Regions from separate parts of the Ensifer fredii genome, predicted to be linked through region 3. Evidence: predicted binding sites of a transcription regulator. Region 3 holds the regulator's gene; each other region holds the start of a gene.
The links. Region 3 encodes HrcA, which represses chaperone genes, less so after heat shock. Its sites were predicted from a motif close to GTTAGCACTCNCNNNNNGNGAGTGCTAAC; they were not measured.
Positions count from the first base shown of each region.

Region 1 (3,276 bases), 860 kb from region 3:
GCCGAGATCCTCGGAGATCGCAGTACCGCCGGTCAGAATGGCGATGTCCTCGAGCATGGCCTTGCGGCGGTCGCCAAAACCAGGCGCTTTCACTGCAGCGACCTTCAGGCCGCCACGCAGCTTGTTGACGACGAGCGTGGCGAGCGCTTCACCCTCGACGTCCTCGGCGATAATCAGCAGCGGTTTGCCGGATTGAACGACAGATTCGAGAACCGGAAGCAGCGCCTGCAGATTGGACAGCTTCTTCTCGTGGATGAGCACATAGGGCTCCTCCAGCTCGACGCGCATCTTTTCGGGATTGGTCACGAAATAGGGCGAGAGGTAACCGCGGTCGAACTGCATGCCCTCCACGACTTCGAGCTCCGTGACCGCGGTCTTGGCTTCTTCGACCGTGATCACTCCTTCGTTGCCGACCTTTTCCATCGCTTCTGCGAGGAAGCGGCCAATCTCCGTGTCGCCATTGGCCGAGATGGTGCCGACCTGGGCGATCTCATCGTTTCTGGTGACTTTGCGGGCATTGCTGCGCAGCTCCTCGACCACAGCCTCCACCGCCTTGTCGACGCCACGCTTGAGGTCCATCGGGTTCATTCCCGAGGCCACGGCTTTCGCTCCCTCCTTGACGATCGCCTGGGCGAGAACCGTTGCCGTGGTGGTGCCGTCGCCGGCGATGTCACTGGTCTTTGATGCCACTTCGCGCACCATCTGGGCGCCCATGTTCTCGAACTTGTCCTCAAGCTCGATCTCCTTGGCGACGGTGACGCCGTCCTTGGTGATCCGTGGAGCGCCGAACGATTTGTCGAGCACCACATTGCGACCCTTCGGGCCCAACGTCACCTTCACCGCATTGGCGAGAATGTCGACGCCGCGAAGCATCTTCTCGCGGGCTTCCGTATGGAATCTCACTTCCTTGGCAGCCATTTTTTCTACTCCTCCAATTGGCCCGGCTCTCAGGCGGCCTTCTTCGCCGAGGCTTCGTTCTCGATCACGCCCATGACGTCGGATTCCTTCATGATCAGAAGCTCCTCACCATTGAGCTTGATTTCTGTACCGGACCATTTACCGAACAGGATGCGATCGCCGGCTTTGACGTCGAGCTCGACGAGCTTGCCGCTGTCATCGCGTGCGCCCGGGCCGACGGCGATGACCTCGCCTTCCTGCGGCTTTTCCTTCGCCGTATCGGGGATGATGATGCCGCCGGCCGTCTTTTCCTCGGCTACAATGCGGCGGACCAGGATGCGGTCATGCAGGGGACGGAACGTCATGTCGCTCACCTCGTGGACAAACAGATTTCATAGAAGCTCACCGCGCCGCATCCGGCTCGAATCCGACGCGGGACGCACGATGTTTTGGCATCGCGCCAATCGATCTGGTTTCTGATTTTTCGAGTTTCAAGAGGGCGGCGCAATTTTTTAGCACTCGATCCATGTGAGTGCTAATCCCATGAATTTATAGCTTCATTTCCCGCCACCCCCCTTGACGTAACGCGGTGGGATCCCCAACTCATTTCTGCCGACGCCCCATTGGGGTCGGCCTGGTCAGGGAGCGCCGAGCTTCTTGGCGCTTCCTCGTATCTATGTTGCTCTACGGAGGATGTAGCTATGAGAACAAGCCTCGACTTTACCCCCTTCTACAGGTCGAGCATCGGCTTCGATCGCATGTTCGATCTGCTGGAAAACGCCAGTCTGAACGCTGAAAACTGGCCGCCCTACAACATCGTGAAACTTGGCGAAGATTCCTACCGAATCGAAATCGCGGTAGCGGGATTTGCCGAAGACGACCTAACGATCACCCATGAGGCGAACATGCTCATGGTCAACGGCGCCAAGTCCAAGGATGAGGAGGCACAGTACCTCCATCAGGGGCTCGCCGTGCGGCCGTTCGCGCGTAAATTCGAACTCGCCGATCATGTCTTTGTCGAGGGCGCAAAGCTCGAAAACGGGTTGCTTGTCATTAATCTCAGGAGGGAGATCCCTGAGGAGATGAAGCCACATCGGATCACCATCCAAACCGAAGTGACCAAGCCCGCTTCGAAGCAGATCGAAGGCGACAAGGCAGCCTAAACCGGCGCGCCGCTCAAGCCTCGGCTGTTTTCGAAGGCGAGGGCCGGGAGAGAGCGCAAAAAAGGCGTGAACGAAACCGAAGAAAGGATGAAGCCATGAATGTACGTGACCTGATCCCCTGGAATCGTAGCAGCAGCCAGGTTCCAAGCGCCTTTCGCGGCGATGACCTAGATCCGTTCCTTTCGCTGCACCGCAATGTAAACCGGCTGTTTGACGACGTCTTCCGAGGTTTTGGCCAGCCCTCGTTGTTCGGTGCTGCGACGTCCTTCAATGGCTCGTGGCCGACAGTGGAGGTCGAGGAGAACGACAACGAAATCCGCGTGATAGCGGAGGTCCCGGGCATCGATCCAGACGATGTCGAGGTGCTGCTGGACGATGGTGTGCTAACGCTTCGCGGCGAGAAGAAATCGGAAACGGAGGACAAGGGCCGCCGGTTCACAGAGCGCTACTACGGGCGCTTCGAACGGCGGCTGGCTCTTGGTGGCCAGGTCGATGAGAATAAGGTCGCCGCAACGTTCAGGAACGGCCTGCTCTCGGTGACACTGCCTAAGACCGAGAAGGCGCGAGCCAACGTCAAGCGGATCAGCATCGATAAAGCCAAATAGTACCGTCGCCGCCGGCCGGGTCGATTGCCCGGCCGGCTATTCTGGTGACGACAACCTATCTCATTACGGGACGCCGTTCTCGACAGGAAAGCTCTCGTAGCGATGATCGGAAATTCGCGGAGCAGATCGGCGACAGCCAGCATCCGGCGGCTGAGGACCGGCTAAAACCAAACAGTGACCCGGTAGCACGCATCTTTCGTCCGTCACGTTCCGTGATGACGTCAGCGCGCCTCTCAAGGCGACCTTGGCTGCTGGTGTTCGAACGGAGAGACCCGCCGGTCATCGACTATCTCATCGGCTAAACCGGAGGGAGTGACACGCTGTCTCAGGTCGAACTTCCCATCCCGCGAGGCCGCCATTGCCTATGCGGAAAGACGGAAACTTAACTACATCGTCGTGGACGACAGGAGCCGCTAGTTTGAGGGGAGCAGTAACCGGCTGTGGCCGAAGCGCCGTACCTTTCAGTAGCGGCGCGTGTCGCAAATTGCAGCAGGGCGAGACGATCAACCAGAGCCCGAGCCACGAATGAAGCTTGTTGACGCTGTTCCGCGTGCTGCGCACGCTGCGTAAGACGATGTAATCTTGGGCAAATTAATCTTCAAGACGGACTT
Region 1 is NZ_CP024307.1:3,486,488-3,489,763, forward strand. Features, by position in the region: gene groL (chaperonin GroEL) at 1-918, opposite strand, end outside; gene NXT3_RS17115 (co-chaperone GroES) at 948-1,262, opposite strand; gene NXT3_RS17120 (Hsp20 family protein) at 1,599-2,060, shown strand; gene NXT3_RS17125 (Hsp20/alpha crystallin family protein) at 2,156-2,665, shown strand.
Region 1: NXT3_RS17115 (co-chaperone GroES) is a predicted target of HrcA. The motif match lies at 1,409-1,437, and genes of this name have one in related genera.

Region 2 (3,276 bases), on a different replicon from region 3:
AGCGCCGTCGACGATGGTCGTGTTTTCCTTCTCGACAACCACCTTCTTGGCGCGGCCGAGCATTTCGAGCGTGACGTTCTCGAGCTTGATGCCGAGATCCTCGGAGATCGCAGTACCGCCGGTCAGAATGGCGATGTCCTCGAGCATGGCCTTGCGGCGGTCGCCAAAACCAGGCGCTTTCACTGCAGCGACCTTCAGGCCGCCACGCAGCTTGTTGACGACGAGCGTGGCGAGCGCTTCACCCTCGACGTCCTCGGCGATAATCAGCAGCGGTTTGCCGGATTGAACGACAGATTCGAGAACCGGAAGCAGCGCCTGCAGATTGGACAGCTTCTTCTCGTGGATGAGCACATAGGGCTCCTCCAGCTCGACGCGCATCTTTTCGGGATTGGTCACGAAATAGGGCGAGAGGTAACCGCGGTCGAACTGCATGCCCTCCACGACTTCGAGCTCCGTGACCGCGGTCTTGGCTTCTTCGACCGTGATCACTCCTTCGTTGCCGACCTTTTCCATCGCTTCTGCGAGGAAGCGGCCAATCTCCGTGTCGCCATTGGCCGAGATGGTGCCGACCTGGGCGATCTCATCGTTTCTGGTGACTTTGCGGGCATTGCTGCGCAGCTCCTCGACCACAGCCTCCACCGCCTTGTCGACGCCACGCTTGAGGTCCATCGGGTTCATTCCCGAGGCCACGGCTTTCGCTCCCTCCTTGACGATCGCCTGGGCGAGAACCGTTGCCGTGGTGGTGCCGTCGCCGGCGATGTCACTGGTCTTTGATGCCACTTCGCGCACCATCTGGGCGCCCATGTTCTCGAACTTGTCCTCAAGCTCGATCTCCTTGGCGACGGTGACGCCGTCCTTGGTGATCCGTGGAGCGCCGAACGATTTGTCGAGCACCACATTGCGACCCTTCGGGCCCAACGTCACCTTCACCGCATTGGCGAGAATGTCGACGCCGCGAAGCATCTTCTCGCGGGCTTCCGTATGGAATCTCACTTCCTTGGCAGCCATTTTTTCTACTCCTCCAATTGGCCCGGCTCTCAGGCGGCCTTCTTCGCCGAGGCTTCGTTCTCGATCACGCCCATGACGTCGGATTCCTTCATGATCAGAAGCTCCTCACCATTGAGCTTGATTTCTGTACCGGACCATTTACCGAACAGGATGCGATCGCCGGCTTTGACGTCGAGCTCGACGAGCTTGCCGCTGTCATCGCGTGCGCCCGGGCCGACGGCGATGACCTCGCCTTCCTGCGGCTTTTCCTTCGCCGTATCGGGGATGATGATGCCGCCGGCCGTCTTTTCCTCGGCTACAATGCGGCGGACCAGGATGCGGTCATGCAGGGGACGGAACGTCATGTCGCTCACCTCGTGGACAAACAGATTTCATAGAAGCTCCTCCGCGCCGCATCCGGCTCGAATCCGACGCGGGACGCACGATGTTTTGGCATCGCGCCAATCGATCTGGTTTCTGATTTTTCGAGTTTCAAGAGGGCGGCGCAATTTTTTAGCACTCGATCCATGTGAGTGCTAATCCCATGAATTTATAGCTTCATTTCCCGCCACCCCCCTTGACGTAACGCGGTGGGATCCCCAACTCATTTCTGCCGACGCCCCATTGGGGTCGGCCAGGTCAGGGAGCGCCGAGCTTCTTGGCGCTTCCTCGTATCTATGTTGCTCTACGGAGGATGTAGCTATGAGAACAAGCCTCGACTTTACCCCCTTCTACAGGTCGAGCATCGGCTTCGATCGCATGTTCGATCTGCTGGAAAACGCCAGTCTGAACGCTGAAAACTGGCCGCCCTACAACATCGTGAAACTTGGCGAAGATTCCTACCGAATCGAAATCGCGGTAGCGGGATTTGCCGAAGACGACCTAACGATCACCCATGAGGCGAACATGCTCATGGTCAACGGCGCCAAGTCCAAGGATGAGGAGGCACAGTACCTCCATCAGGGGCTCGCCGTGCGGCCGTTCGCGCGTAAATTCGAACTCGCCGATCATGTCTTTGTCGAGGGCGCAAAGCTCGAAAACGGGTTGCTTGTCATTAATCTCAGGAGGGAGATCCCTGAGGAGATGAAGCCACATCGGATCACCATCCAAACCGAAGTGACCAAGCCCGCTTCGAAGCAGATCGAAGGCGACAAGGCAGCCTAAACCGGCGCGCCGCTCAAGCCTCGGCTGTTTTCGAAGGCGAGGGCCGGGAGAGAGCGCAAAAAAAGGAGTGAACGAAACCGAAGAAAGGATGAAGCCATGAATGTACGTGACCTGATCCCCTGGAATCGTAGCAGCAGCCAGGTTCCAAGCGCCTTTCGCGGCGATGACCTAGATCCGTTCCTTTCGCTGCACCGCAATGTAAACCGGCTGTTTGACGACGTCTTCCGCGGCTTCGGTCAGCCATCGGCGTTCGGTGGCATGACCCCCTTCAACGGATCGTGGCCGACAGTGGAGGTCGAGGAGAACGACAACGAAATCCGCGTGATAGCGGAGGTCCCGGGCATCGATCCACACGATGTCGAGGTGCTGCTGGACGATGGTGTGCTAACGCTTCGCGGCGAGAAGAAATCGGAGACCGAGGACAAGGATCGCCGGTACACAGAGCGCTACTACGGGCGCTTCGAACGGCGGCTGGCTCTTGGTGGCCAGGTCGATGTGAACAAGGTCGCCGCAACGTTCAAAAACGGTCTGCTCGCAGTGACGCTGCCGAAGACCGACAAGGCGCGAGCCAACGTCAAGCGGATCAGCATCGATAGAGCCAAATAGTACCGCCCGCCGGCCGGGTGCCGATTGCCCGGCCGGCTATTCGACAACCATGACGGCACTCCGTTTTCGACAGGGAAAATCTGATAGCGCTGCCCGGAAGTTCGCAGAGCAGGTCAGCGACAGCCAACACCCCGCGGCTGACAAGGACCAGCCACGGGCGAGCATTGATGCGGTAGCACGCATCTTTCGCCCCTCACGTTCCGTGATGACGTCAGCGCGCCTGTCAAGGCGACCTTGGCTGCTGGTGTTCGAACGGAAAGACCCGCCGGTCATCGATCATCTCATGGGCTATACCGGCGGGAGTGACACGCTCACTCAGGTCGAACTGCGCTTCCCGTCTCGCGATGCCGCCATTGCCTACGCAGAACGACAGAAACTCAACTACACCGTCGTGGAAGACAGGCGCCGCTAGTGTTCAGGGGGAGCCGTGACTGCCGAAGCGCTATACTGTTCTTGGTGGCGAATGTTCGGTTCCAATCATCATTCCGGAACCGCCCGCCGCTGCAGCGGCGGGCGGTA
Region 2 is NZ_CP024308.1:294,632-297,907, reverse strand. Features, by position in the region: gene groL (chaperonin GroEL) at 1-1,008, opposite strand, end outside; gene NXT3_RS20790 (co-chaperone GroES) at 1,038-1,352, opposite strand; gene NXT3_RS20785 (Hsp20 family protein) at 1,690-2,151, shown strand; gene NXT3_RS20780 (Hsp20/alpha crystallin family protein) at 2,248-2,757, shown strand; gene NXT3_RS32975 (NADH dehydrogenase ubiquinone Fe-S protein 4) at 2,807-3,169, shown strand.
Region 2: NXT3_RS20790 (co-chaperone GroES) is a predicted target of HrcA. The motif match lies at 1,500-1,528, and genes of this name have one in related genera.

Region 3 (3,276 bases):
GCAGCGCGCCGGCCGCGGGTGGCTTCACCGTTTCCGCCGGATTGAAGATCAACAGCACGCCGTCGCCGCAACGGAAGAAGACGTGGCGGTTGCCGGCCCGCGTGATTCGCGTCAGTCCGAGCACGTTGCCGTAGAATGCCTCGGCCGCATCCAGATCGTGCGCATAGAGTGCGGTTTCGAGGATGCCTTCAAGAGCCGGAGCCAATGCCAATCCTCTCTTCTGTCAGCCAAAGCGGGCGCGCGCGCCCCGCCTACCGCTAGCCGGCGATCGCCTGCTTCTGCAGCGCCACGAGCTCGGCGATGCCGTCCTTGGCGAGTTGCATCAGGCTTGCGAACTCTTCCTCGCTGAAGGGTTTTCCTTCCGCCGTTCCCTGGATCTCGACGAGACCGCCGCTGCCCGTCATGACGAAATTGGCGTCGGTTTCAGCGGCCGAGTCTTCCAGATAGTCGAGATCGACCACCGCCTGGTTGGCGAAGATGCCGCAGGAAATGGCGGCGACATGGTCCTTGAGCACCCTCTCGACCTTGATCATGTTGCGCGCTTCCATCCATTTCAGGCAGTCGTGCAGGGCAATCCAGGCGCCGGTGATCGAGGCGGTTCGGGTGCCGCCATCCGCCTGGAGCACGTCGCAGTCGATCGAAATCTGCCGCTCGCCGAGCGCCGGCAGATCGACGACGGCCCGGAGCGAACGGCCGATCAGCCGCTGGATCTCCTGTGTGCGGCCGCTCTGTCTGCCGGCGGCGGCCTCGCGTTTCATCCGCTCGCCGGTCGCCCGCGGCAGCATCCCGTATTCCGCCGTGATCCAGCCCTTGCCGCCGTTGCGCAGCCAGGCGGGGACCTTCTCTTCGAGACTCGCGGTACAGAGCACGTGCGTGTCGCCGAAGCGCACCAGACAGGACCCTTCCGCATGCTTGGAGAAATTGCGCTCGAAGGAAACCTTGCGCATTTGGTCGGTTTTTCTGCCGGATGGCCGCATCTTCAACTCCTGTGTTCTCAGCAGCCTTCTAGATCATGGCGCCCCCAAAGGGAACCGCCTGATATCGGGCCGGGACGGTGATTTTTCCCTTTTGCCATTGCCCCGGCGGATCACTATATTCTTCGGCGACACGAACGGTTGTTTGCATGGAGTGACATGGTACTGCGCAACCCTCAAAAGCAGGGGATCGCATCGACGCTGGACGAGCGCTCCGGCGAGATCTTCCGCCGCATCGTGGAAACCTATCTGGAAAGCGGCGAGCCGCTCGGTTCACGCAATCTCTCCCGCCTCCTGCCGATGTCGCTGTCGCCCGCCTCGGTGCGCAACGTGATGAGCGATCTCGAGGATCTAGGGCTCATTTATTCGCCGCATGTCAGTGCGGGCCGCTTGCCGACCCAGACAGGCCTGCGCTTCTTCGTCGATGCTTTCATGCAGGTCGGCAAGCTTTCCACCGAGGAGCGGACCTCGATCGAGCGGCAGGTGCGGCGGGACCAACCGGTCGAAAGTCTTCTCACTGAGGCAAGCCAGATGCTTTCCGGCATGTCCCGCGGCGCCGGCCTCGTCATCACCACCAAAAGCGATCCGGTGCTGAAACACGTCGAATTCATCCGGCTCGCGCCAACCAAGGCGCTTGCGGTCCTCGTCGGCGATCACGACCAGGTGGAGAACCGCATCATCGAGCTGCCGGCTGGCGTCACCAGCGCGCAGCTCACCGAGGCGGCGAACTTCGTCAATGCCCATCTTGCCGGGCAGACCATTCCGGAACTGCGCGCCCAGCTCGAAAAGGTCAAGAAGACCGTGCGCGGCGAACTCGACGCGCTGTCGCAGGACCTGGTCGAGCGCGGCCTTGCGATCTGGTCGGGCAGCGAGGGCGACGAGAAGCCGGCGCGCCTGATCGTGCGCGGACGTGCCAACCTGCTCGAGGGCCTGGAAGGAAGCGAGGACATCGAGCGGCTGCGCATGCTGTTCGACGATCTCGAAAAGAAGGACAGCCTGATCGAGCTTCTCAATCTTGCCGAAAGCGGTCCGGGCGTGCGCATCTTCATCGGCTCGGAAAACAAGCTGTTTTCGCTCTCCGGATCGTCGCTGATCGTCGCACCCTATCGCGACAGCGACGACCGGATCGTCGGCGCCGTCGGCGTCATCGGCCCGACGCGGCTCAATTACTCCCGGATCGTGCCCATGGTCGATTACACCGCCCAGCTCATGTCGCGACTGTCGCGCTGAGCGAATCCTTTTGGACGAATAGACCGATTGGACCCTTGATTTTTCGGGCTCAAACCTCGATATCGGCTTCAAATCCAGGCAACAGAACGTTCAAGCAAAGCGACTTCCGCTGGTTTGATGATGCCGAACACGCCAAAGACAAGACATTCGGAGACCGTCATGACCGACGAAACGAACAAGAACGGAGCTGAGGCCGCAGCGCCGGAAGAGGTTGCAAAGGCCGCCGCGCCGGACGCGGTGGAGAAGCCGGAGGCCGAGACTTCTGCCGCTGCGCCGGACCCGCTGGAGCTCGCCAAGGCCGAAAGTGCGGAGCTGCGCGATAAATATCTTCGCCTCGCCGCCGAGATGGACAATCTGCGCCGGCGCACCGAGCGCGAGGTGAAGGACGCCAAGTCTTATTCCGTCGCCGGCTTTGCGCGCGACATGCTGGCCGTCTCCGACAATCTGCGCCGCGCGCTGGAAGCCATTCCGGCCGAAGCAAGGGAATCCGCCGATGCCGGCCTCGCCGCGCTGATCGAAGGCGTCGAGATGACCGAGCGCTCCATGCTGGCGGCGCTCGAGCGCCACGGCGTCAAGCAGCTGGACCCGACCGGCCAGAAATTCGATCCGAACTTCCACCAGGCGATGTTCGAGGTTCCGAACACCGAGGTTCCGAACAACACGGTCGTCCAGGTTGTCCAGGCCGGCTACACGATCGGCGAGCGCGTGTTGCGCCCGGCCATGGTCGGCGTCGCCAAGGGTGGCCCGAAGGTCGCCGCCGCGGAAAGCGAGACGCCTGCCGCCTGAGGGCGGAGGAGGTTGGACCTGACCGACGCAGTCGAAAATGCGCAGAAAGAAATCTGCGCGAAATACGGCACGGCTTACTACCTTTCACCACCAGGGATGAAGGTAGGGATCGCTCTGAACGGCTGGGATGGTAAAACGCCCATAAATGGCTTGCGTCATCCGCCCGAAGGCGACACCACCGGCTGGTATATATGGGCCGGTGAAATGCTATCTGCGGACACGGATTTCTTTAAACCACTGCATGTGCGGCATTTGGCTGGTTGGTATCCTGAGATTCAGAAGTATC
Region 3 is NZ_CP024307.1:380,538-383,813, forward strand. Features, by position in the region: gene NXT3_RS01865 (VOC family protein) at 1-205, opposite strand, end outside; gene rph (ribonuclease PH) at 258-977, opposite strand; gene hrcA (heat-inducible transcriptional repressor HrcA) at 1,134-2,204, shown strand; gene grpE (nucleotide exchange factor GrpE) at 2,364-2,990, shown strand; gene NXT3_RS01885 (immunity protein Imm33 domain-containing protein) at 3,003-3,276, shown strand, end outside.